DNA from 2 places in the Faecalibacterium sp. IP-3-29 genome. Region 2 is predicted to be linked to the other one. Evidence: predicted binding sites of a transcription regulator. Region 2 holds the regulator's gene; the other holds the start of a gene.
What was found. Region 2 encodes Rex, which represses fermentation and respiration genes when NADH is low (regulators of the CRP and FNR family bind a similar motif). Its sites were predicted from a motif close to ATTGTTAANNNNTTAACAAT; they were not measured.

Region 1 (11,526 bases), 1.1 Mb from region 2:
GATCTTATCCAGCTCGCCGAAAGTGGTCTGCTTGACCTTCATATCCTCAAAAGCAGCCTCAACGACCAGGTCGCAGTCTGCGCACAGATTTTCCTTCAGGCCCGGAGTGATGGCTGCAACGATCGCGTCAGCCTTTTCCTGGGGGATCTTGCCCTTAGCAACCAGCTTCTCGTAGCCCTTCTTGATCTTTGCCAGGCCGTTCTCAGCCCACTCCTGCTTGATGTCGCACAGAGCAACGGTGTTGCCCTCAACCTGTGCAAATGCCTTTGCGATGCCCTGGCCCATAGTGCCAGCGCCGATAACACCGATCTTCATAGGAAATCTCTCCTTTAATATCAAAAATTATGTAACGGATTAGTTGTTGGTGAACACTGCCTTGGGCTTCGGTTTCTCACGGCTCAGGAAGCAGGCCATGCCTTCCTGCTGATCGTGGGTCTCGAAGCAAGCACCGAACAGCTTCTCCTCAACTTCCACAGCCTTCTCAATGGGCAGGCTGATGCCACCGTTGATGGCCTTCTTGCAGTTGCGCACTGCAATGGGAGCGTTCTTGGCGATCTTGCCAGCCAGCTTCAGCACGTTCTCCATCAGTTCAGCCTGCGGATACACGGCGTTGACCAGACCAATGCGGTAGGCCTCGTCCGCCTTGATGTTCAGGGCAGAGTAGACCAGCTGCTTTGCCATGCCCATGCCGACCAAACGTGCCAGACGCTGGGTGCCGCCGAAGCCCGGGGTGATGCCCAGACCAACTTCGGGCTGACCAAACACGGCGTTGTCAGAGCAGATGCGGATGTCGCAGCTCATGGCCAGCTCATTGCCGCCGCCCAGTGCAAAGCCGTTGACGGCTGCAATGACGGGGATGGGGAAGCTCTCGATCATCAGGAACACGTCATTGCCCAGCTTGCCGAAGGCCTCGCCCTCTGCCTTGGTCATGGTGCTCATGGAGCCGATATCAGCGCCTGCAACGAAGCTCTTGTCGCCTTCGCCGGTCAGGACGATGCAGCGGATGGTCTCCTGATCGACAGCCTCAAAAGCTGCCTTCAGGTCTGCCAGAACCTCAGGGTTCAGGGCATTCAGTGCCTTGGGACGGTCGATGGTGATGATCTCGACAGCGCCCTGCACCTCGGTTTTTACAAAAGCCATTGTGAAAACCTCCAATTCAGATTCTCAGTGTTTCAAAACAGCTCCCGCGCCCCGGCAGAGTCTCCGGTCTGAGCCGGGGCGCGGGCTGTCATTCAATTCAATTCCAAAGGGGGAGCTTACATCTCAACGATGGTAGCGCAGCCCATGCCGCCGCCGATGCACAGGGTAGCCAGACCCTTGTGAGCACCACGGTGCTTCATAGCGTACAGCAGGGTGACCAGGATACGAGCGCCGGAAGCGCCGACCGGGTGACCCAGAGCGATTGCACCGCCGTTGACGTTCACCTTGCTCATATCGAAGTTCAAAGCCTGGCTGACAGCCACAGACTGTGCAGCAAATGCCTCGTTGGCCTCGATCAGGTCCATATCAGCAACAGTCAGGCCAGTCTTTGCCATGACCTTCTTGGTTGCTGCGATGGGGCCCAGACCCATGACCTCGGGCTCAACACCGGCCAGAGCGCCAGCGACCCAGGTTGCCAGAGGCTCAACGCCCAGCTCCTTGGCCTTTTCCTCGCTCATAATGACCAGAGCAGCAGCGCCATCGTTGATGGCGGAAGAGTTGCCTGCGGTCACGATGCCGTCCTTGGTGAAAGCGGGCTTCAGGGTTGCCAGCTTCTCGACCGGGGTCAGACGGGGGCCTTCATCGGTATCGAACACGGTGTCGCCCTTCTTACCCTTGATGACAACAGGAACGATCTCATCCTTGAAAGCGCCGTCCTTGATGGCCTTGTCAGCCTTGACCTGGCTGTTGTAAGAGAACTCATCCAGCATCTCGCGGTTGATGGGGCTGTAGCCGTACTTCTTCTGGAAGGTCTCGTTGGTGCAGACATTCTCAGCGGTCATGCCCATGTGCTTGTTGAAGCCGGTGGCATCCCACAGAGCATCGTTGACCATGGTATCGACCAGCTCGCTCTTGCCCATGGGAGCGCCCATGCGGTAGCCGTAACGGCCCTTCATCATTGCAAAGGGAGCCATGTCCATGTTCTCCATGCCGCCTGCGACCACGATATCAGCATCGCCTGCCTCGATCATCTGAGCAGCCATGTTCACGCAGTTCAGACCGGAACCGCAGACCACGTTGACGGTGACAGCGGGGGTCTCGATGGGCAGGCCAGCCTTCAGGGAAGCCTGACGGGCAACGTTCTGGCCCAGACCAGCCTGGATCACACAGCCCATGTAAACATGATCGACCTGCTCAGGCTTGACGTTTGCGCGGTTCAGAGCCTCCTTGATGACGATGGAGCCCAGCTCAGCAGCGGGGACGTTGGCAAGGGTGCCACCGAACTTACCAATGGCGGTACGGCATGCAGATGCGATAACGATCTTTTTCATGTGAATAGCCTCCTGATTGTGTATGTTGTGATTTAAGAAAGACTGTTTTATCAAAACGCCGAAGCGTTTCTTGCATAAGGAATGGGGGTCAGACGTTCTCTCCCCTGCTGCGCAGCTCGGCCATCTTCTGCTCCACGGCAGCTTCCACATTCGGAGTAACGAACTTGGAGATGCTGCTGCCGTAGCGAGCGGCTTCCTTTACAATGGTAGAGGAAAGATAGCTCCACTTGATGCTGGTTGCAAGGAACATGGTCTCAATGCCGGGCATCAGCGCGTGATTGGTCTGCGCCAGCTGGATCTCGTTTTCAAAATCCGTTACCGCCCGCAGGCCCCGCACCATGACCGAAGCGTGGCGCTTCTTGGCGAACTCCACGGTCAGGCCGTCGAAGCTCTCCACCGTGACATTGGGGATCCCCTTGCAGCATTCCTGCAGCAGGGCCACCCGCTCCTCCACGGTGAACAATGGGTGCTTTGCACTGTTGATGAGCACGGCCACGATCAGATGATCGTTGATCTTTGCCGCGCGCTTGATAATATCGAGATGACCTCGTGTGACCGGATCGAACGACCCGGGGTAAACTGCAGTTGCCATCGGTTTTGTCCTCCTTGCGCGCCTTTGAAAAGCGCATTGGTTCTGACATGATAGCACTTTCCAGTTTGCTGTGCAAGATGTTCTTTTCTTCTGCTACGGTGTATCGTTAATTTTTAAACAATCTTACCCGCAGTGCCACGCTGCATCCTGCTACGCTATAAGTAAAGCACATCGTCAAAATTTTATCAAGTATTTTTTGTGTAAAATTTATTTTTTGTGCACCAAAGAATCTCTACAAAAAGCTAAGATTTTTAGTTATATTGCATCCAGCCCTGTTTTTTGCTAGGAAAGTATTGATTCTCCCGTTTGTTAATGATATAACTAAGTTGGAATTTACAATTCCTTTATGTTATTGTAAGAGAGGATGGTTTATAATGGATTTTACGGAATTGTATGCGCAGAAGAAAATGACAGCTGACCAGGCTGCCGCGTTGGTCAAAAGCGGCGACTGGGTGGATTACGGCTGGGCCGTGAACACCCCCGTTGCAGTGGACGCTGCCATTGCAAAGCGTCTGCCCGAGCTGGAGGATGTCAACTTCCGCGGCGGCATCCTGATGTGGGTGCCCGCCATCTTCCAGATCGAGGATCCTGCTGCCCACATGACCTGGAACAGCTGGCACATGGGCGGCATTGAGCGCAAGGCCATCGCCCAGGGCTTCTCTTTCTACTCCCCCATCCGCTACTCTGAACTGCCCCGCTATTATCGCGACAGCTCTGACCCCGTGGATGTGGCGGTGTTCCAGGTGACCCCCATGGACGAGCATGGCTATTTCAACTTTGGCCCCTGTGCTTCCCACCTGGGTGCCGTCTGCGATAAGGCCAAGAAGATCATCGTTGAGGTCAACCGGAACATGCCCAAATGCCTGGGCGGCACCGAGAACTGGGTGCACATCTCCCAGGTTGCCGGTGTTGTGGAGGGCAGCAACCCGCCCATCGGCCAGATGGCCGCTGCCGGTGCCGCCACCGAGGTCGATCTGAAGGTAGCAAACCTCATCGTCCCGCAGATCCCCGACGGTGCCTGCCTGCAGCTGGGCATCGGCGGTATGCCCAACGCCATCGGCAACCTGATCGCGCAGAGCGACCTGAAGGATCTGGGCGTGCACACCGAGATGTATGTGGATGCCTTTGTGGATATTGCAAAGGCAGGCAAGATTACCGGCCGCCACAAGAATCTGGACAGGGGCCGTCAGGTCTACGCCTTTGGTGCAGGCACCCAGAAGATGTACGATTACCTGAACGACAACCCGGAGTGCATGGCCGCTCCCGTGGAGTACACCAACGACATCCGCAGCATCTCCGCCATCGACAACTTCATCTCCATCAACAATGCGGTGGATATTGACCTGTTCGGTCAGGTGAACGCGGAGAGTGCAGGCATCAAGCACATTTCCGGTGCAGGCGGTCAGCTGGACTTTGTTCTGGGCGCATACCTTTCCAATGGCGGCAAGAGCTTCATCTGCCTGTCCTCTACCTTTATGAATAAAAAGACCGGCAAGCTGGAGAGCCGCATCCGTCCTACCCTGGAAAACGGCAGCATCGTCACCGACACCCGCGCAAACGTGCACTACCTGTGCACCGAGTACGGCTGTGTGAACCTGAAGGGTCTGACCAGCTGGGAAAAGGCAGAAGCACTGATCAGTGTGGCACACCCCGATTTCCGGGACGAGCTGATCGCCGAAGCCGAAAAGCTGCACATCTGGCGCAGGAGCAACAAGCGCTGACATTGCCGCAGGGAATCCTGCTGTCTGCGGCAGGAATGGAGTTTCCATGACATGATGGACAAAAAACCGCATATCAAACCCTATCTCTACGGAATGTTCGCAGGCTTTGGCGCGATCAGCCTGAGCATCCTCTTCTTTTTCCTGATCTACCGCTTTCAGGGCTTCGGCAATGCCGTTTCAACCCTGACCGGCATCCTGATGCCCTTTATCTACGGCAGTGTCATTGCCTATCTGCTCAAGCCGGTGTGCAACTGGATTGAAGCATTTCTCCACAAGCTGTTCCCGGAAAGGATGCACCGCTTTGCCAACATGCTGGCCGTTGCTCTGACCATCCTGTTCGGCCTGCTGCTGATCTACGCTCTGATCATGATGATCGTGCCGCAGCTCATCAACAGCGTGACCGCCCTGTACTTCACGGCGCGGGACAACATCGGCGACTTTGTGGAGTGGATCTCCAAGCAGGAGTTCATTGCCAACAACAAAAAGCTGCTGGACTTCATCGAGAACTCTTACGACAGCCTGGATGCCAACCTGGATGCCTGGATCAAAAACACCCTGCTCCCCTCCATGCAGAACATCCTCAGCGGTGCCGCTGTGGGCGTGGTGAACGTGGTGACCTGGATCAAGAATTTCGTCATCGGCCTCATCGTTTCGGTGTATCTGCTGGCCAGCCGGAAGAAGTTCGGGCAGCAGGGCAAGCTCATCCTTTATAGTTTGGTCAAGCCCCGCTGGGCCGACCTCATCATGGAGGAAGTCCGTTACGCTGACCGGATGTTCGGCGGCTTCATCAACGGCAAGATCCTGGATTCTGCCATCATCGGCGTGCTGTGCTATATCGCCTGCCTGATCTTCAAGTTCCCCAGCGCCCTGCTGGTGTCGGTCATCATCGGCGTGACCAATGTTATCCCCTTCTTCGGCCCCTTCATCGGTGCCATCCCCGCCACCCTGCTCATTCTGATCCAGAACCCCATCAAGGCGCTCTGGTTCGTGCTGTTCGTTCTGGTGCTGCAGCAGGTGGACGGCAACATCATCGGACCCAAGATCCTGGGCAACACCACCGGCCTTTCCAGCTTCTGGGTGCTGTTCGCCATCCTGCTGTTTGGCGGCCTGTGGGGCTTTGTGGGCATGATCATCGGTGTGCCGCTCTTCGCGGTCATCTATGATGTCATCAAAAAGCTGGTGTTCCACGGCCTGAATCGCAACGACGAATCCGGCATGGTAAACCTCTATCACGATGCCTTCGGTGACCCCGACGACGAGTGATCCCAAACACAATAGAATCGCAAAACCGGCTCTGTCTCCTGCATGGGAGGCGGGGCCGGTTTTTGTATTCCTACCACACGATTTTCTCAGAGCAGCCGAGAAACGCAAAGCTCCCCCTTCCCGGCGCTGTCTCGGCGCTTGGGGAAGGGGGAGCTTCGGCTTTCAGGGCAGATATACCAAAAGGGGGATTTCAGGGGGAGTACCTGCAATTACTGCTGATTGGGCTTCCAATCCTTATAGTTCTCGTAACGGCTCTCGCGGATCTTGGTATGGGACCAGATCTCGTCGGCGGTCGGCTGCCAGTTGGCGGCGTAGCTCTTGCACTTGTCGCACAGATGATCCACGCTTTCCGGGCTCTGGAGGTCGGTGCTGTGGGCGCCGGTCTCGTGAACCATCTTGCGCAGCAGCTCGGGGTTTTCCAGCATGGGGCAGGGGCGCAGATGGTTCTTATTGAAGGGCTGGCCGTTGTGGTAGGCCATGAACAGCGGACTCTGCAGGATCTCCAGGATGCTGCTGTCGTGGATGTTGGCGTTGGAATAGTGGATGAACACGCAGGGCTCCGCGTCACCGGCCGAGTTGATGTGGAAGTAGTTGCGGCCGCCGGCAATGCAGCCGCCCACAAACTCGCCGTCGTTCTGGAAGTCCATGGGGTAGAACGGGATATCGCAGGCTTCACTGCGCAGATAGCGGATGCGCTGGATCATGTACTTGCGCTGCTCGGGAGAGGGCATCAGCTCAGGCGCTGCCTCGTTACCCACGGGCATGTAGTGGAAGTAGAAGCCAAAGTGTGCACCCTTATCGCAGAGGAAACGCATGAACTCATCGCTGGTAACGGCTTCGATGTTGTCGCGGGTGTAGCAGATGGAGGTGCCGAACAGGATGCCGTGCTCCTTGAGCAGATCCATCGCGCGCATAACGGCAGCATAGTGGCCCTCGCCGCGGCGGGCATCGTTGGTCTCCGGGGTGCCCTCGATGGACAGCATGAAGGCGATGTTGCCTAGACGGACGACCTCTTTGCAGAACGGTTCATCGATCAGGGTGGAGTTGGTATAGATGGCAAACTGCACATCGTTGTGCTTCTCGGCCAGCTTGAGGATATCAACCTTGCGCACCAGCGGCTCACCGCCGGTGAGCATGTACAGATAAACGCCCAGCTCCTTGCCCTCGGTGACGATCTTATCCATATCGTCAAAGCTCAGGTTGTTCTTGTGACCGTACTCACCGGCCCAGCAGCCCACGCAGTGCATATTGCAGGCGGAGGTGGGGTCAAACAGGATCAGCCAGGGAATGTTGCACTGATATTTGACACGATTCTCGCGGATGGTCTTGGTACCGCGGAAGAAGGCCTCATAGCCCAGGTTCAGGGCCGTGGTGCGGGCCACGTTGGGGTCCAGCTGGTTCAGCATACAGTTGATGAGCTTCGACCACTTGCTGTTGGGGTCGGTCAGGGTCTGCTTGGCATGTGCATAGGTCTCCTCGCTGAAGGAATCGCCGTAGAACTGCTTTGAAAGATCTACGATCTGTCCAACCGTCTTGGCGGGGTCCTTCTCGGCATGAGAAAGCACGAGATCCACAGTCTTGCCCAGTGCAGCACGCTGCATTTTGTGCGTCAGAGAATCAAATGCGGTATTCATTTTTATTTCCTCCAGATTCAATAGAATTTTACAGGGCTCTCTTCCCTGCCTGCCGGGCTGAATTCCCGGCGCTCAGATGATCTTATACTCCAGCAGCAGACGGCCCAGGTCGGTGTCCTGTACCTTTTCTACCGCTTTGCCCAGTGCAAATTTTTTGATCCAGTTCATTTTCAGATCACTCAGGGGTTTGCCATCCCGCAGCTGAACAGCGGCGTTCAGCAGGTCGCGGACATCGTAGGTGCTGCCCCAGACCTCCGGCACGCCCCGGTCGATATCCAGCAAGGTGTACACAGCTTCCATGCCGGTGCGCATGGAATACTCGGTGGTGAAGATGGTATCCCGCTTCGTCTCGGCAAATTGGCCGATGAAGGCAAAGTTCACTGCGCCCTCCGGCACCACCGCCGGGCGGTCGCCTGCGGTGCGGGGCATGAAGAAAGCTGTGATATAGGGCATCATCACAGGCACAGTATTGGCACTGTGCTCCGCCAGGTCCTCGATCTGGTTTTCGGGGACCCCCAGATGATACAGCCACTCCATGCAGATCTCTTTGCCGGTGCAATCCCGCATGGGCTTCTTGATGTAGTCACCGGGCGTGTTGCTGAACAGGCCGTAGATCCAGCCCACGAGCTGGCCCTTGGGCTGATCCCGGAACTGGGGCTGACGGTTGAATGTCCAGCTGAGCAGCCAGCCGGAATCCCGCGCCGTGACGATGCCGCCCGTGACAGTCCTGCCGCTGAAAGGGTCACGCTGGCAGATGTTCTGGATGTAGGGCACGATGCGTTCGTCCAGCGTGGTGACCGTGGCACTCATCCAGTTGGTCTGCTCCGGATCGGAGCAGAACTTCTCCGGGCGGCCAAAGGCCTCATCCTGCGCGGCGATCTTCTTCCACAGATCCCAGCCGTTGCCGGGCCGGAGGGTGGGGTTGAACACTGCAGGCTGATCCTGGGAGCCGATGGAGGTGCTTTCCACGCAGCCGCCGTTGGTGATGAACACCAGATCATTCTCGGTCAGGTCCACCCGTTCCGCTTCATCGTCCACCAGCAGGCAGATGGTCCTGGCCTGCTTTTTGCCCTCGGTCAGCTCAAACTCAATATTGGTGACCTTGGTGTTGTAGTGGAAGCGCACACCGTGTCCTTCCAGATAGCGGATCATGGGCAGGATCATGCTCTCGTACTGGTTGTACCGGGTAAAGCGCAGTGCCCGCAGATCAGGCAGACCACCCACATGGTGGATGTAGCGCTTCAGATAGAGCTTCATTTCCAGTGCGCTGTGCCAGTTCTCAAAGGCGAACATGGTGCGCCAGTAAAGCCAGAAGTTGGAAGAGAACACCTCCGCGTCAAAGACATCGGTGATGCGCTTATCATAGAGCTGCTCATCCGGGGTAAAAAAGAGCTTGATGAGTTCCATGCAGCCCTGATCCGAAAGACCGAACTTCCCATCGGTGTGGGCGTTCTGCCCCCGGTTTTCCGTGGCGCGGCAGAGCGAGTAGTTGGGGTCTGCCTTGTTCAGCCAGTAGTACTCATCCAGCACGCTTGCGCCCTCGGTCTCAAGCGACGGGATGGAACGGAACAGATCCCACATGACTTCAAAATGGTCATCCATCTCCCGGCCGCCCCGCATCACATAACCGATGCCGGGGTACTGGCAGCCATCACAGGCACCGCCGGGGATGGGTCCCTTTTCAAAGAGATGGATGTGTTCCCCTTTCATCTGACCGTCGCGGACCAGGTAGCAGGCAGCTGTCAGCGCCGCCAGACCGGTGCCCACGAGATAGGCCGATTTCCGATCCACTCCCGCAGGCTTTTTCGGGCGCGCAAAGGCCTCATAGTTCCCGCTGGAATAATACATTTTATTCCCTCCGTTTGCTGTGGTTTCCAGGTTTTCACCTTTCATTTTGCGCTGACCATACTGTAACATTTTGTCAAACGGAAGGCCATAAACAGAAAAAGCACCGTGATGGAAAACCCATCACGGTGCCCGGATTGATAAAATATTGTCAGTCGTCAAGATCTGCGGGGCTGCGGTCGGTGCGGAAGCGGCGGAGCGCCCGCTCAAGCTCGCCGTGGAGCAGAACATTCAGCCGCTCGGTCATCCGGACGGGGTCCTCCTTCATATCCCTGCGGATCCATTCCAGTGCCATGCCCACCAGCGCGTATTTGTAAAAGTCGATGATGAACTGCTTGTCGGAATCCTGCACGGTAAAGCCCTGCGCACTGCGGTCCACAAAGTCCCGCAGCATGGAGTCCAGCAGTTTATATAAGTACTGTTCCAACTGCTCACGGCTCACGGAGCGGTAAACATTCATCACCAGAACCTTGTTGTCCTGCACCTGATGCAGGATGTCCAGAAAGGCATCTGTCCAGTTCTCAAAGCTCTGTCTGCCCTCCAGCGCCTTGGCGGCATCCTCGACCATGATCCAGTCCACGAGGTCGTAGATGTCCTTGAAGTGGTAGTAGAAGGTCATACGGTTCACGCCGCAGTCCTCGGTGATATCATTGATGGTGATCTTATTCAGCGGCTTTTGAAGCAGCAGCTTTTTCAGCGATGCCTCCAACGCCCTTTTTGTAGTTTGCGACACGAGATCCATCCTTTCCCAGCGGCACACACTGTGCCGCTGACCGTGGTAGCCGCCCTATGGGGCCAGAGAAGTAAGAATACTTCCTTTATACTATAACGCAAATGCCCCCCGTTTTGCAAGTTCAAAATCTCTCATTTTGATATTTTTTTCACATTCCTCTCCATTTTGCAGCCGTCCCTCCGCCTTTTTGCCGGGTTTCCGGGAGGTTCCTCTTGATTTTCTGGCTCCGGATGCTTACAATGGATGGAGTGGAACGAATGTGCGTTCCATTTATTTCTTTCTGAGTGAGAAAGGAAGGGAAAGCAAGTATGATCAAGACCATCGGATTTTTAGGCTGTGGGAACATGGGCGGTGCCATTGCGCGGGCCGTCTGCAAGGCTGCCGACCCACAGAACGTTTATCTTGCCAACCGCACTGCCGCCAAGGCAGAGGCGTTGGCCGCAGAGCTGGGCTGCAACACCACCACGAACGCCGAAGTGGCGGGCCGCTCCGACCTGATCTTTCTGGCGGTCAAGCCCCAGATGATGGAGGCCCTGCTGGCTCCGCTTAAGTTCACCCTGAACGAGCGGCCGAGCCGCTTCATCCTTTGCAGCATGGCGGCAGGGCTTTCCATCGCGCGCATCCAGGAGATGGCGGGGGAAGATTACCCCGTGATCCGCATCATGCCCAACACCCCGGCTTCGGTGGGGGCAGGCATGATCCAGTATTGCTCCGCCAATGTGACAGCGGAGGAGGAGCAGGAGTTTCTGAAGCTGATGGCACCCGCCGGGCGGCTGGACGCTGTGCCCGAGGCCCTGATCGATGCGGCAAGCAGCGTTTCCGGCTGCGGCCCGGCCTGGGTGTATCAGTTCATTGAAGCGCTGGCCGACGGCGGCGTGGCCTGCGGCCTGCCCCGGGCCAAGGCGCAGGAATATGCTGCCCAGATGGTATTGGGCAGCGCCAAGCTGGTGCTGGAAAGCGGAAAACACCCCGGTGAGCTCAAGGATGCGGTGTGCAGCCCCGGCGGCAGCACCATTCAGGGCGTGCGCGTGCTGGAAGAGCACGGCTTCCGCGGCGCGGTGACCGATGCGGTGATCGCCGCCTACGACAAGACAAAGGAAATGGGAAAGGGTTAAGTTTATGCGCATCGTCGTCAAAGTGGGCACCTCCACGCTGGCACACTCCACCGGGCGGCTGAACATCCGCCACACGGAGGATCTGGTCAAGGTGCTGAGCGACCTGAAGAACGCAGGGCACGAGGTCATCCTCGTCTCGTCCGGTGCCATCG
Region 2 (11,526 bases):
CGTTGCAGACCACAGGCTCACTGAAGTAGTAGGCCAGGGAGCCGTCGCGGTGGTCCTTGCCGCCCAGACCTGCCACCAGGCAGATGCCATCCAGCTGCAGGCTGCCGTCCGGGTTCTTGGAGAGGTACCTGTCACAGGTGCCGTAGAAGGCTTTCTCAGCCCAGGCAGCCATCCGCTTGGGCAGGTAGCCCAGGCGCACGCCCTTGAGCACCGCATAGGCGAACAGGGCGGTGCCGCTGGTCTCAAGGTAGTTGCCCTCCACGCCGGGGTGATCCATCACCTGCCAGAACATGCCGGTCTCCTCGTCCTGGAACTTGTGCACATCCTCAATGGTCTGGCGGAGCATGGCCATGATGCCGCGGTACTCGTTGTACAGCTGCTCGTCCATCCGCTCCAGCACATCCACCATGGCCACCATGAACCAGCCCATGGCCCGCAGCCAGAAGTTGGGGCTGCAGCCGGTCACGGGGTCAGCCCAGTACATCTGGCGGCTCTCGTCGTAGCCGTGGTAGTACAGGCCGGTCTTTTCGTCCCGCATGTGCTTTTTGATGTTCATAAACTGCTTGTAGCTGTCAATGCAGCCCTGCATCTTGTTGTAGCGGGTCTCGTACTCCATGTAGAAGGGCTGGGCCATGTAGGTGCCGTCCAGCCAGACCTGCCAGGGGTAGATATCCTTGTGCCAGAAGTTGCCCTCCTTGGTGCGGGGCTGGGTGAGCAGCTGGCTGCGGATGGTGTCGATGGCCCGGCGGTACTTCTCATCCCCGAGGATGTCGTACAGGGTGAACAGGTTCTTGCCCTGATTCACATTGTCCAGATTGTACTCCTTAGGGTCATAGGTCTTGATGGAGCCATCCTCCTGCACAAAGAAGTCGATGAAGTCCTTGGAGAAGCTCAGGTACTTCTCGTCGCCGGTGGTCTTGTACAGGCTCAGGCAGGCCGTGATCATGCAGCCGTCGATGTAGTTCCACTTGTTGGGCTTGCCGCTGCGCACCTTTTCAATGTTCCACATGGGGGCCTCGGCGCTGGAATTGGCGATCAGGTAGTCCACATAGTCGCCCAGCAGGGTGAGAATTTCTTCATGGGTCATGGGTCAGTCCTCCTCGAAATGGCCGACATTGGCAAAGCGCAGGCGCTCGCCCTCGTAGCCGGTGATCTTGACGTTGTGCAGGTCGATCTCCTTGACGTTCTCCGCGTAGATGGCCAGCTTTTTCACGTTGGGGCGGTTGTCCGCCATGGCGGCCTGACCGGCTTCGGCGTTGGGGTCAAAGGTGATGGTGACATTCTTCATGGAGATGCGCTCGATGGGCTGCTCAGGCAGGCCGTCGAAGTAGCAGCCCGCGAACTGTGCGTCGGTGGCCACGATATCCTCCATGGTCAGGCTGCCCAGCTTGGGGGTGTACTCATCCACCGGCATAGCATCGCGGCACTGGACATAGGGGCTGTGGCCGTCCGGGTCACAGAAATAGAACATGTTGATGACAAAGGGAGCCTTGACACCGCGCATTTCCACATTGCGGAACACCAGCCCGTCGATGACGGCGGTGTTGCCGCGGCCGCGCCGGGTCTTGACCCGCAGGCCGCGGTCGGTGTGATCCATCAGGCACTGGGTCACCACCATATCCTTCACGCCGCCGCTCATCTCGCTGCCGATGACGATGCCGCCATGGCCTTTGTCCAGCAGGCAGTTCCGGATCACAGTGTGCGCACAGCTCTTTTTCAGCTTCATGCCCAGGAACACCTTGCTGGCTTTCATGGCAATGCAGTCGTCACCCACGTGGATGTTCGCACCGATGATGCGGATGTACTCGCAGCTCTCGGGGTCAATGCCGTCGGTGTTGGGAGCGTTGTAGGGGTTGTTGATGTTGAAGTTCAGTAGATCCAGATGCTTGACGAAGATGGGGTGGATGGTCCAGGAGTAGCTGTTCTGCACCGTGATGCCGTGCAGGCAGATGTTCTCACTGTCCACCGCGGCCACCGCGCGGGGCCGCCATGCGATCCGCTTGACCTTCTGGTTGATCCACCAGTCGCCGTTCTGGGCATCGCAGTCCAGTGTGCCCTCGCCGGTCACCACCACGTCGTGCACCTGCGTGATGTTCAAAAGACCTGCAAAGCTGTCCAGCGGGTTGCCCTCCCAGCCGGTCAGGTAGTATTCATCCACCTCGTTCTCACTGGGGATGACACCGGGCAGGATGGGGTAGTGGGTGCGGTCGTTGTCGCCCAGCAGCACAGCGCCCTTTTCCAGGTAGAGGGTGGTGCAGCTCTTCATAAACAGGCTGGAGGTGCGGTAGCGCCCGGCGGGCACATACACCGTGCCGCCTTTGGGGCAGGTGGAAAGGGCAGCCTGCAGCTTGCCGGTGTTGTCGGTGGTGCCATCGGCCACCAGGCCGTAGCGGGATGCGTCCACAAAGAAGGTCTCAGCCTCAGTGGTGAAATCGAGGGTCAGGGTCTCGCCCTCAGCCTGCACGGCAACCGTGTAGGGGGTGCCGGGCAGCAGGCTGAACAGGGAGAACACATTGGTCTCGCAGGCAGTGTAAACGGTCTCGCCGTTCAGCTGAACGGTGAAGGGATGCGCCGGACGATAGCACAGGCCGTTTTCCAGCTCGAACACGGCGCTGCGGGTCATGGAACGGATCAGGGAAAGCTTCATAAACAGGATGCCTCCTTGGATGTTGAAAGATTTATGGGTTGCCCACAGGTGGCGGGCATGGTACACTGAGAAAAAGAAACTGTTGAATGGGGTGTGCGGATGAAAGCGGAACGGGAAAAATGGAGCGGCCGGGTAACGGCAAAGGCGCTGCGGTTCCAGACCGGCCAGTATGAGTTGGCTGAGGAGGAGGAGATCTGCCGGATCATTCTGGTGTCCGGCGGCAGCTTTACGCTGGTGCGGGGCGGCGAGAGCCTGCTGGTAAACCCGGGCTGTGTGCTGCTGCTGGGCCCCGGCGGGGGCCTGCTGCAGCAGGCGGGCCACATTGCCCCTGAGCTCCTCGGCTGCCGGTTTCCGGCGGGCGTTCTCCCGGTGCTCAAGAACCTGATGCAGCGGGATTTCATGCCGCTGTTCGAGCCGGGAGCACAAACGGCCCTGTACGGTCCGGTGCAGTGGTCAGGCCGCCTGCGCACCCTGTTGGGCATGATGCAGAGCGCCGAGAGCGAGCCGGAAAGCCCCGGCATGATCTATCTTACCCTCATCCTGCACTATGTGGAGCAGGAGTGCCGCAGTGAAAAGCAGGACATCCGCCCCCGCAACGAGACGGTGGAACAGATCTGCGCTTACCTTGCAGCCAACTACCAGCAGAAATTTTCCCTGACAGATGTGGCTGCGCGGTTCTACCTGTCGCCCTATTATCTGAGCCGGCTGTTCCGGCGGGTTACGGGCCAGTCCATTGTGGATTACATCAATGGCCGCCGCATCGAGGCTGCCCAGCGTCTGCTGGAGAGCACCGACCTGAACATCAGCGCGGTGGCCGAGCAGACCGGCTTTGCCTCCGCCGCCCATTTCCGCCGCGTGTTCCGCGAGACGATGGGAACGGGGCCGCTGCAATACCGCAAGAGCCACCGCGGATAAGAACAACGCCCCCTGTGCTGCGCACAGGGGGCGTTGCTTATTCATCGAAAGTCAATGGTTCTGTCCGCAGAGGGGGTGCTTAGCCCTTGACAGCACCGGCGGAGATACCTTCGACGAACTGATCCTGTGCACAGAAGAAAACGATCAGCTGCGGCAGGATGGAGATCAGGGACAGGGCCAGGATACGGTTCCAGGCAAAGCCGGTATCACCGTCCATGGACAGCTTGACGAACAGGGACATGGGGTACTTTGCAGGGGTCTGCACGTAAAGCAGGGGGCCCATGAAGTCGTTGCAGCTCCACATGAACTGGAACAGTGCGCAGGACACCAGAGCAGGCATCAGCATGGGGACAATGACCTTGTACAGGGTCTGGAAGGAGTTGCAGCCATCAATGGCGGCAGCCTCGTCCAGATCGCGCGGGACATTGCGCATGAACTGCACCAGCTGGTAAACAAAGTAGGTCTCAGTTGCAAATGCAGTGTGGACCCAGATGGCCAGATAGAACGGGCTGTTGACCCAGCCGAACTTGGTGTACAGCAGGAACTGAGGAACGTTCAGAACGACCTGAGGCAGGAACAGGGTGGCCAGCATGATGCTGAACAGGATCTTCCGGCCCGGGAAGTCGAAACGGCCAAAGCCGTAAGCTGCAATGCAGGAGGAGACCACCGTGCAGATGACCTTGGGCAGAACATAAGAATAAGTGTTCAGCATGGCCTGCAGGATGTTGATGGAACCGCCGAAGTTGTTCAGCGCGTTCTTGTAGCCCTCCAGGGTGGGGTTCTTGATCCACAGGCCGATGCCTGCAAAGATCTCGCTGTTGTCCTTAAAGGTAGCGCTGACCATCCACAGCAGGGGATAGATCATGATCAGGCCCACCAGGATCAGGACAAGATACTTAAAAAACGTCGCAATGGCGTTGGATGCTTTCATTCCCATACTGTCACACCTTACCTTTCATCCGAGTAGTAGACCCACTTCTTCTGGCTGGTGAAGGCGATGATCGTGAGGATGCAGACGATCACGAACATGATCCAGGCCAGAGCGGAAGCCATGCCCATCTGGTTGGACTTGAAGGCGTAGTTGTAAACCAGAATGGAGATCAGGGTGGTGGAGTTGCGCGGGCCGCCGTTGGTGATGATGAAGGGGCCGTTGAACTCCTGGAAAGCCTGGCAGATCTGAGTGACCAGGTTGTAGAAGATGATGGGGGTGATCATGGGAACAGTGATGGAGAAGAACTGCTTCCACTTACCGGCACCATCGATGGTGGCAGCCTCGTACAGGTCTGCAGGCACGCCCTTCAGGGCGGCCAGGAACAGCACCATGGCGGAGCCGAACTGCCAGATGCGCAGGAAGCAGATGATCCACAGCGCATAGTTGGGGTCGCTCAGCCAGGAGGGGCCCTGTGCGTGGCCGAAGGTGATGGCGCGGATGATGGTGTTGACCAGACCATCATCACGGAAAACGGCCTTCCACAGCACGGCGATGGCAACGGAGCCGCCCAGAATGGACGGGATGTAGTAAACGGTACGGAACAGGTTCACGCAGGCAATCTTGAAGTTCAGGATGTATGCGATGAACAGAGCAAAGATCAGCTTCAGGGGCACGGTGATGAAGGCGTATTTGAAGGTGGTGACCAGAGCCTTGGTGACCTTGGCATCAGAGAAGGCGGTGACGTAGTTCATCACGCCGTACTGGTGGATGCCGTTGAAGAAGTTCATGTCGGTGAAGCTGTAATACAGCGACTGACCGAAGGGGATGGCCTTGAACACGACAAAGCCGATGATCCAGGGGATCAGGTAGATCAGACCCTGCCACTTATCCAGGAACTTCTGTGCGGGGGTACGCCCGAGAGAGGGCGCTTTGCTTTCTTTCATCCGGGGATCCTCCTTTGGTGAAAATCAGTGCAACAAACCTTATGTCACACTTTGGCAACAGATTTGTCAGAAAATTGTAACCTGTGCCTGAGAAAAAAGGGGCATCGGGCCTACGGGTGGACGATGCCCCTGATATGTAATTTGACTCAGGTCAGCAAAGAAGATCAGACAGTGTAGCCAACAGCAGACATGCCGTCCAGCAGAACGTCAACGACATCTGCGCCGCTCTTATTGTCGTAGTCGACGGTATCGAACACTTCCTGATAGGTGCCGGTGCCGGTAGCCTTCAGATCGGAAGACTCGAACAGGGGATCCAGCTGGCAGGAAACGAAGCTCATGACCTTGCTGTTTGCCTCAGCGACCAGTTCGTTGATCTTACCGGCAGCCTGAGCGGTAGCCAGACCAGCCTTGGAAGCGGGGATGCCGCACTCGGAGCCCATGATGGCAGCGCCGTCGCCGTTCCACAGGTACTCGATCAGGGTAGCAGCCTCAGCGGGGTTCTTGCAGGTCTTGGTGATGGCCATGCCCATGGAGACCTTGGAGAAGCCGCCGTTGTAATCGCCGAACTTGATCTCCTCACCAACGGTGAAGCCGGGCTTGTTCTCCTCGTCCAGAGCGTCCTGGTACTTGGAAGCAGCGGAATCCCACTCGAAGATGCCGGCGATCTTGCCGGTGATCCACTCGTTGGACTGGTGGGTAGCACCGTCGCCGTTTGCACCGTAGTAGGTGGGCAGCGGCATGATGACGTGGCCGTCGACCAGGCTCTTGATGAAGTCGATGCCCTCGGCGATCTCATCAGCGGTGTAGTTCAGGGTAGAGGTGGTGGGATCTGCCCAGTCCTTGCCGTACTTGGACTCGAGGTAGAACACCATCAGGATCATACGGTCGTATGCGCCCAGGTGCAGGGGATAGTAATCATCGCCCAGCTTCTCCTGGAAAGCCTTGCCGGCTGCAAACAGATCGTCCTCGGTGGAGGGAACTTCGGTGATGCCGGCCTTGTTAAAGGTGGTCATGTTCCAGTAGAAGATACGGCCGGTCATGGAGATGGGCACGCACTGCTGTGCATTTGCAACGTTGCAGGCACCCAGCTTTGCGTCGTCCCACTGGGACATATCCAGGTAATCGGTGACGCTGTTCAGATCCAGGAAGGTCTGGCCGTTGCCGGAGTAGTTGTACAGCCAGTTCCAGTTGATCTGGCAGACATCCTCAGCCACGCCGCCTGCAAACTTGGTGGACATGGTGTCCTCCCAGCCGGACCATGCAGCGAAGGTGGGGTTGACGGTGATGGTGGTGTGCTCAGCAGAGAAAGCCTTCAGGGCCTCCTGGTAAGCGTTGTGGCGGGACTCGCCGCCCCACCAGCTCATGGTCAGGGTAACGGGATCGCTGCTCAGGCCAGCCACGGAAGCAGCCTCGGCTGCAGAAGAAGCGGTGCTGGAAGCAGCGCCGCCATTGCCGCCGCAGGCAGCCAGCAGACCAGCTGCACCGACAGCACCGGTGACCTTCAGGAAATCACGACGGGAAATTGCCTTGCTCATTGTTGTTCTCCTCCTAATAAATCAAAAAACATCGAGCGGGCCTTACTGCACAAGGCTCGTTGTATACAAATATGATAACAAAAGGAATGGGAAAAAGAAAGATGTAAATTGAAGTGATACGGACAAAAAACGAACAAATATTGCTCTTGTGATTTGCGACGATTTGACGGCATTGCCGAAATGAATAAACTTGGGGCGAAAAACTATGCAATCTGCATAGTTGGATAGATTGCATAGAAACGGGCCGAGAAAGTGTGGCGGAACCTCTAAAATTGCAATGTTTTTGTAACTTATTGCGAAATTGACGGTATATTGTTGTATACAACATGTGAAAAAAGTGACGATATCGCTGTTTTGTGAACTGATATATCAATTGCGCAAAAAACGTTCGCCGTTGGATACAACTGATATATCACTTTGGAAGGCGGCAGGCAAAAAAGAGCGCCGCCCGGCTGGGCAGCGCTCTGAAAATTGTAAAAAACTCCTGGGAGCTCCGGGCTCTCATGCAGGAAGGGTGGCTCCTGTGACTGCCGGAGATCGACACTTACTGTGCGTTCCGTTTGGCGTAAAACGCCCGCCGTGCCTTGAAATAGCACTGGGGGCACATGCTGACGTACTGCACATCGTTTTCCAGATCGATGGCGACCTGCTCGCCCTCAAAGACGAACTCCCCATTGACCCTGCGGCAGTTGCAGGTGGCCTTGCGCCCGCAGGTACAGATGGTCTTCATCTCCTCAATGGTGTGGGCCAGCTCCAGCAGACGGGTGGAGCCTGGGAAGCCCTTGAGGGAGAAGTCTGACCGCAGACCGTAGCAGATGACCGGGATGTTCAGGTCTACCGTGACCATGAACAGCTGCTCGGCCTGTGCCGGGGTAAAGAACTGGCTCTCGTCGCAGAGGACGCAGGCCAGCGGCTGCTCCCCGGCTGAGGCGGCGCGTACGGCTTCGAACACATCCACCTCGGGCGGGATGAGCAGGTCAGCCCTGCGGCGCACGCCCAGGCGGCTGACCAGCTCGCCGCCGCCCTTGGTGTCCACCTGGGGCTTCAGGATCAGCACCCGCATTCCCTGCTCTTCGTAGTTGTGGGCCACCTGCATCAGCGCGGTGCTTTTGCCGCTGTTCATGGCACCGTATCGGAAGTATAGCTTCGCCATAGTTGCTCTCCTCATAAAAAGGCAACCCTCTCTGCTCGTTCGGGGGGAGAGGGCTGCCTGTTTTCTGTGATATGCTATAAGAATAGATCAGTCCTGATTGCGCAGGCGGTAACCCAAGCTCATCAGGCTGTCGCCCAGGTGGACGTTCTCCACCACCACTTCGGGGTAGGGCACCGACAGGTCGTAGTGGGAGAAGTTCCAGAAGCCTTTGATGCCCAGTTCGACCAGCCGGCCGCTGAGCTCCTCCGCACCGCTGCGGGGCACACAGAACACAGCCACCTCAGGCTTATGCTCTGCGCAGAAGGCCTCCAGCTCGTCAACGTGTAAGATCTGGATGCCGTTGATCTCTTTGCCCACCTCGCTGGGGGAATTGTCAAAGGCTGCGATCAGCTTGTAGCCGTTGGTGTCGGTGGTGATGAAGCGGCTGACTGCCTTGCCCAACCGGCCGCAGCCGATGAGGATGGTGGGCAGCAGGTCACCGTTGCCGAACAGCAGATGCTCCAGGATGGAAAGCAGGTTCTCCACCGAGTAGCCGATGCCCTGGCGGCCGTTCACGTCGCCGATGCAGTTGAAATCCTGCCGCACCTGAGAGGCTGTGGTGCCCATCTGGGCGGCCAGCTCGCGGGAGGAGATGCTGGTGATGCCGTCGTTCTTCAGCGTCCGCAGGTAGCGGTAGTACTTGGGCAGGCGCTTGATCACCGGAAGGGAAGCTTTGCCGGGATTGTTCATGGAAATGGTTCTCCTTTCATCCAAAGGGAATGCCGGTCTCTTTGCGCCTTGCAAGGTGCACCGGCGATTAAGACAGTTTCTGAACAATAATGATATATACTTGTCAATCTTATTCTTAGTATAAAGTATACTGCAATGAGACAGAATGTCAAATCCTCTGGGCCAATTTTTTTCAAAGTAAAGAAATCTTAACCGCCGCATATTGCTTCGATCCCCGGGAACACTGAAAAAAACACCCTGAGGAGGAGCCAACATGCCGGAAGATGAAAAGGAAACCACCGAACAGCAGCGGCTGGAAAAGGAACAGCTGGAGGATCTGGGCACGGTGTGGCGCACCCGCGGCCCCCATGCCATCCACTGCCTGACCGTGATCGGCCAGATCGAGGGCCATGTGGAGGCCCCGCAGGGTCAGAAGACCACCAAGTATGAGCATGTGATCCCGCAGCTGGTGGCAGTGCAGGAGGACCCTGCTGTGGAGGGCCTGCTGGTGCTCATCAATACCGTGGGCGGGGACGTGGAGGCCGGGCTGGCGCTGGCAGAACTCATTGCCAGCATCTCAAAGCCCAGTGCCACGGTCGTGCTGGGCGGGGGCCACTCCATCGGCATCCCGCTGGCAGTCAGCGCCCGGCGCAGCTTTATCGTGCCCACGGCGACCATGACGGTGCACCCGGTCCGCCACTCCGGCATGATTTTGGGCGTGCCCCAGACCATGCGGTGGTTCGAGCAGATGCAGGAGCGCATCACCGGCTTTGTGGCAGGCCACAGCGGCATTACGGCAGCGCGCTACTCGGAGCTGATGCTCCGCACCGGTGAGCTGGTAATGGACGTGGGCACCATGCTGGACGGCAAAAAGGCCGTGAAGGAGAAGCTCATCGACCAGCTGGGCGGAATCTCTGATGCACTGGAATGGCTGTACCGGGAGATCGAGCGGACTGAGTGAGAGAAAAGACCTGCCCGGGGCGGTGTCGGGCTTACAGTTCGCCCTTCCGCAGATACTTCACCATCATGGGGACTTCATAGACCAGCATGAGGATCCAGCCCACAACATAGCTGTACGGCAGGGCCTCGATATCCATTTTCATCAGCAGCACAAAGACGGCAGCGGCCGCCACACGGCCTGCCATGTTGAGCGTGCTGCTGTTCAGGGTGATCTTAAGGTCGCCCAGGCCGCGGAAGCCGCCCTGGATGCCGTTGGTCAGCGAGGGCATCAGATAGAACAGGGAGACCAGCTTCAAAAAGCGCACTCCCAGATGCACCACGGCGGCATCGGTGACGAAGAGCCGGATGATGGGCTCGGCAAAGAAGAAGCAGACAGCGGTGATAAAAATGGCGTAGAGGAACTCCAACTTCAGGCCGCAGAAGAAGCTGGCGCGGACACGCTCTTTTTTACTTGCACCGCGGTTCTGGGCCATCAGGGTGGTGGTGGCATGGCCGATGTTCTGCTGGGGCACATAGGCAAAGTCATCGATGCGGCCTGCGGCGGCAAAGGCTGCCATGGCGCTGACACCCATGGTGTTCACGATGGCCTGAATGGCGATCTTGCCCAGCTGAACGGTGGCCTGCTGCATGGCGCTGGTCCAGCCGTAGCTGATGGTCTTTTTCAGCAGCGAGGAGTCAAAAATGAACCAGCGCCTGCCCAGCTGCAACACAGGGACCTTCCAGCGGATATAGATCAGGCAGAACACGCAGCAGAGCGCTTCGCTCAGCACGGTGGAAAGGGCACAGCCCTCGGAGCCCCAGTCCAGCACCTCAACAAAGAACAGGTCACCGCCGATGTTCAGCACCGAACTGATCATCAGAAAGTACAGCGCGCTTTTGCTGTCGCCCAGCGCGCGCATGGTGGCGGCGAGGAAATTATAGAAGAAGGTGAACAGCAGCCCGCCGAACACGATGCGCAGGTAGTTCACAGCGATGGGAAGGATCTCTTCCGGCACCTGCAGCAGACGGAGCAGCGGATTTGCCAAAATCACACAGGTCAGCGAGAACACCAGGGAAAAGACGGAGCCTGCAATGGCGGTGGTGGAGACCTGACGCTCCACCAGCTCGGTGTCGCCTGCGCCGAACGCCAGGCTGACAAGGATGCCTGCACCCAGGCAGACACCGTTGATGAACAGGATCGCCAGCGTCATCAGCGGGTTGGAGGTGCCCACGGCGGCAAGGGCATCCTCGCCCACGAATTTGCCGACAATGATGCTGTCCACGGCGTTATAGGTCAGCTGGAACAGGTTGCCCAGCACAAGGGGAATGGTGAAATTGACCAGCAGCGGTGTGATCGGGCCGGTCGTCATATCCTTGGTCATTTGGAACTCTCTTTTCTTTATAGATTAAATGCCTGCCGTCCGCTGAAGATGGCCAGCGCCGAGCGGCTGGTGCCGGTGGCAATCAGCTGTGCAGCGGCGTGGAGGGCTGCACCGGCGGCAGGGGAGGCGGGAATGGCATCGGTGGCAAGGACCCGCTGTGCAGCGCGGTTGGCATCGGTGCTGGTAACGGCGGCTACATTATCCACAACATAGGCGTTGTAATTGCCCGGCACGATGCCGTAGCCGATATCCGGGATGCCGTGCCCGCCGGTGAAGCCGCCGCCCAGAGCCTGATTCTCAAAGGGTTCCACGGCTACGATGCGGACATCGTTGGTCCAGGCCTTGATGGTCTCGCCTACGCCGGTGATGGTG

Region 1: the regulator Rex is predicted to act here: its motif matches at 3,166-3,185, upstream of coaD (pantetheine-phosphate adenylyltransferase).

The regions. Positions count from the first base shown of each region.
Region 1 covers NZ_CP094471.1:1,346,563-1,358,088, reverse strand. The annotation lists gene MTP40_RS06460 (3-hydroxyacyl-CoA dehydrogenase family protein) at 1-315, opposite strand, end outside; gene MTP40_RS06455 (enoyl-CoA hydratase-related protein) at 355-1,140, opposite strand; gene MTP40_RS06450 (acetyl-CoA C-acetyltransferase) at 1,257-2,471, opposite strand; gene coaD (pantetheine-phosphate adenylyltransferase) at 2,560-3,063, opposite strand; gene MTP40_RS06440 (butyryl-CoA:acetate CoA-transferase) at 3,438-4,784, shown strand; gene MTP40_RS06435 (AI-2E family transporter) at 4,836-6,047, shown strand; gene MTP40_RS06430 (radical SAM protein) at 6,257-7,681, opposite strand; gene MTP40_RS06425 (oleate hydratase) at 7,754-9,529, opposite strand; gene MTP40_RS06420 (TetR-like C-terminal domain-containing protein) at 9,678-10,268, opposite strand; gene proC (pyrroline-5-carboxylate reductase) at 10,568-11,374, shown strand; gene proB (glutamate 5-kinase) at 11,379-11,526, shown strand, end outside.
Region 2 covers NZ_CP094471.1:2,424,685-2,436,210, reverse strand. The annotation lists gene MTP40_RS11640 (glycoside hydrolase family 88/105 protein) at 1-1,087, opposite strand, end outside; gene MTP40_RS11635 (glycoside hydrolase family 28 protein) at 1,091-2,647, opposite strand; gene MTP40_RS11630 (AraC family transcriptional regulator) at 2,747-3,562, shown strand; gene MTP40_RS11625 (carbohydrate ABC transporter permease) at 3,642-4,499, opposite strand; gene MTP40_RS11620 (carbohydrate ABC transporter permease) at 4,511-5,437, opposite strand; gene MTP40_RS11615 (ABC transporter substrate-binding protein) at 5,602-6,972, opposite strand; gene MTP40_RS11610 (thymidine kinase) at 7,517-8,125, opposite strand; gene MTP40_RS11605 (redox-sensing transcriptional repressor Rex) at 8,213-8,854, opposite strand; gene MTP40_RS11600 (ClpP family protease) at 9,108-9,794, shown strand; gene MTP40_RS11595 (MATE family efflux transporter) at 9,826-11,154, opposite strand; gene MTP40_RS11590 (pyridoxal-phosphate dependent enzyme) at 11,172-11,526, opposite strand, start outside.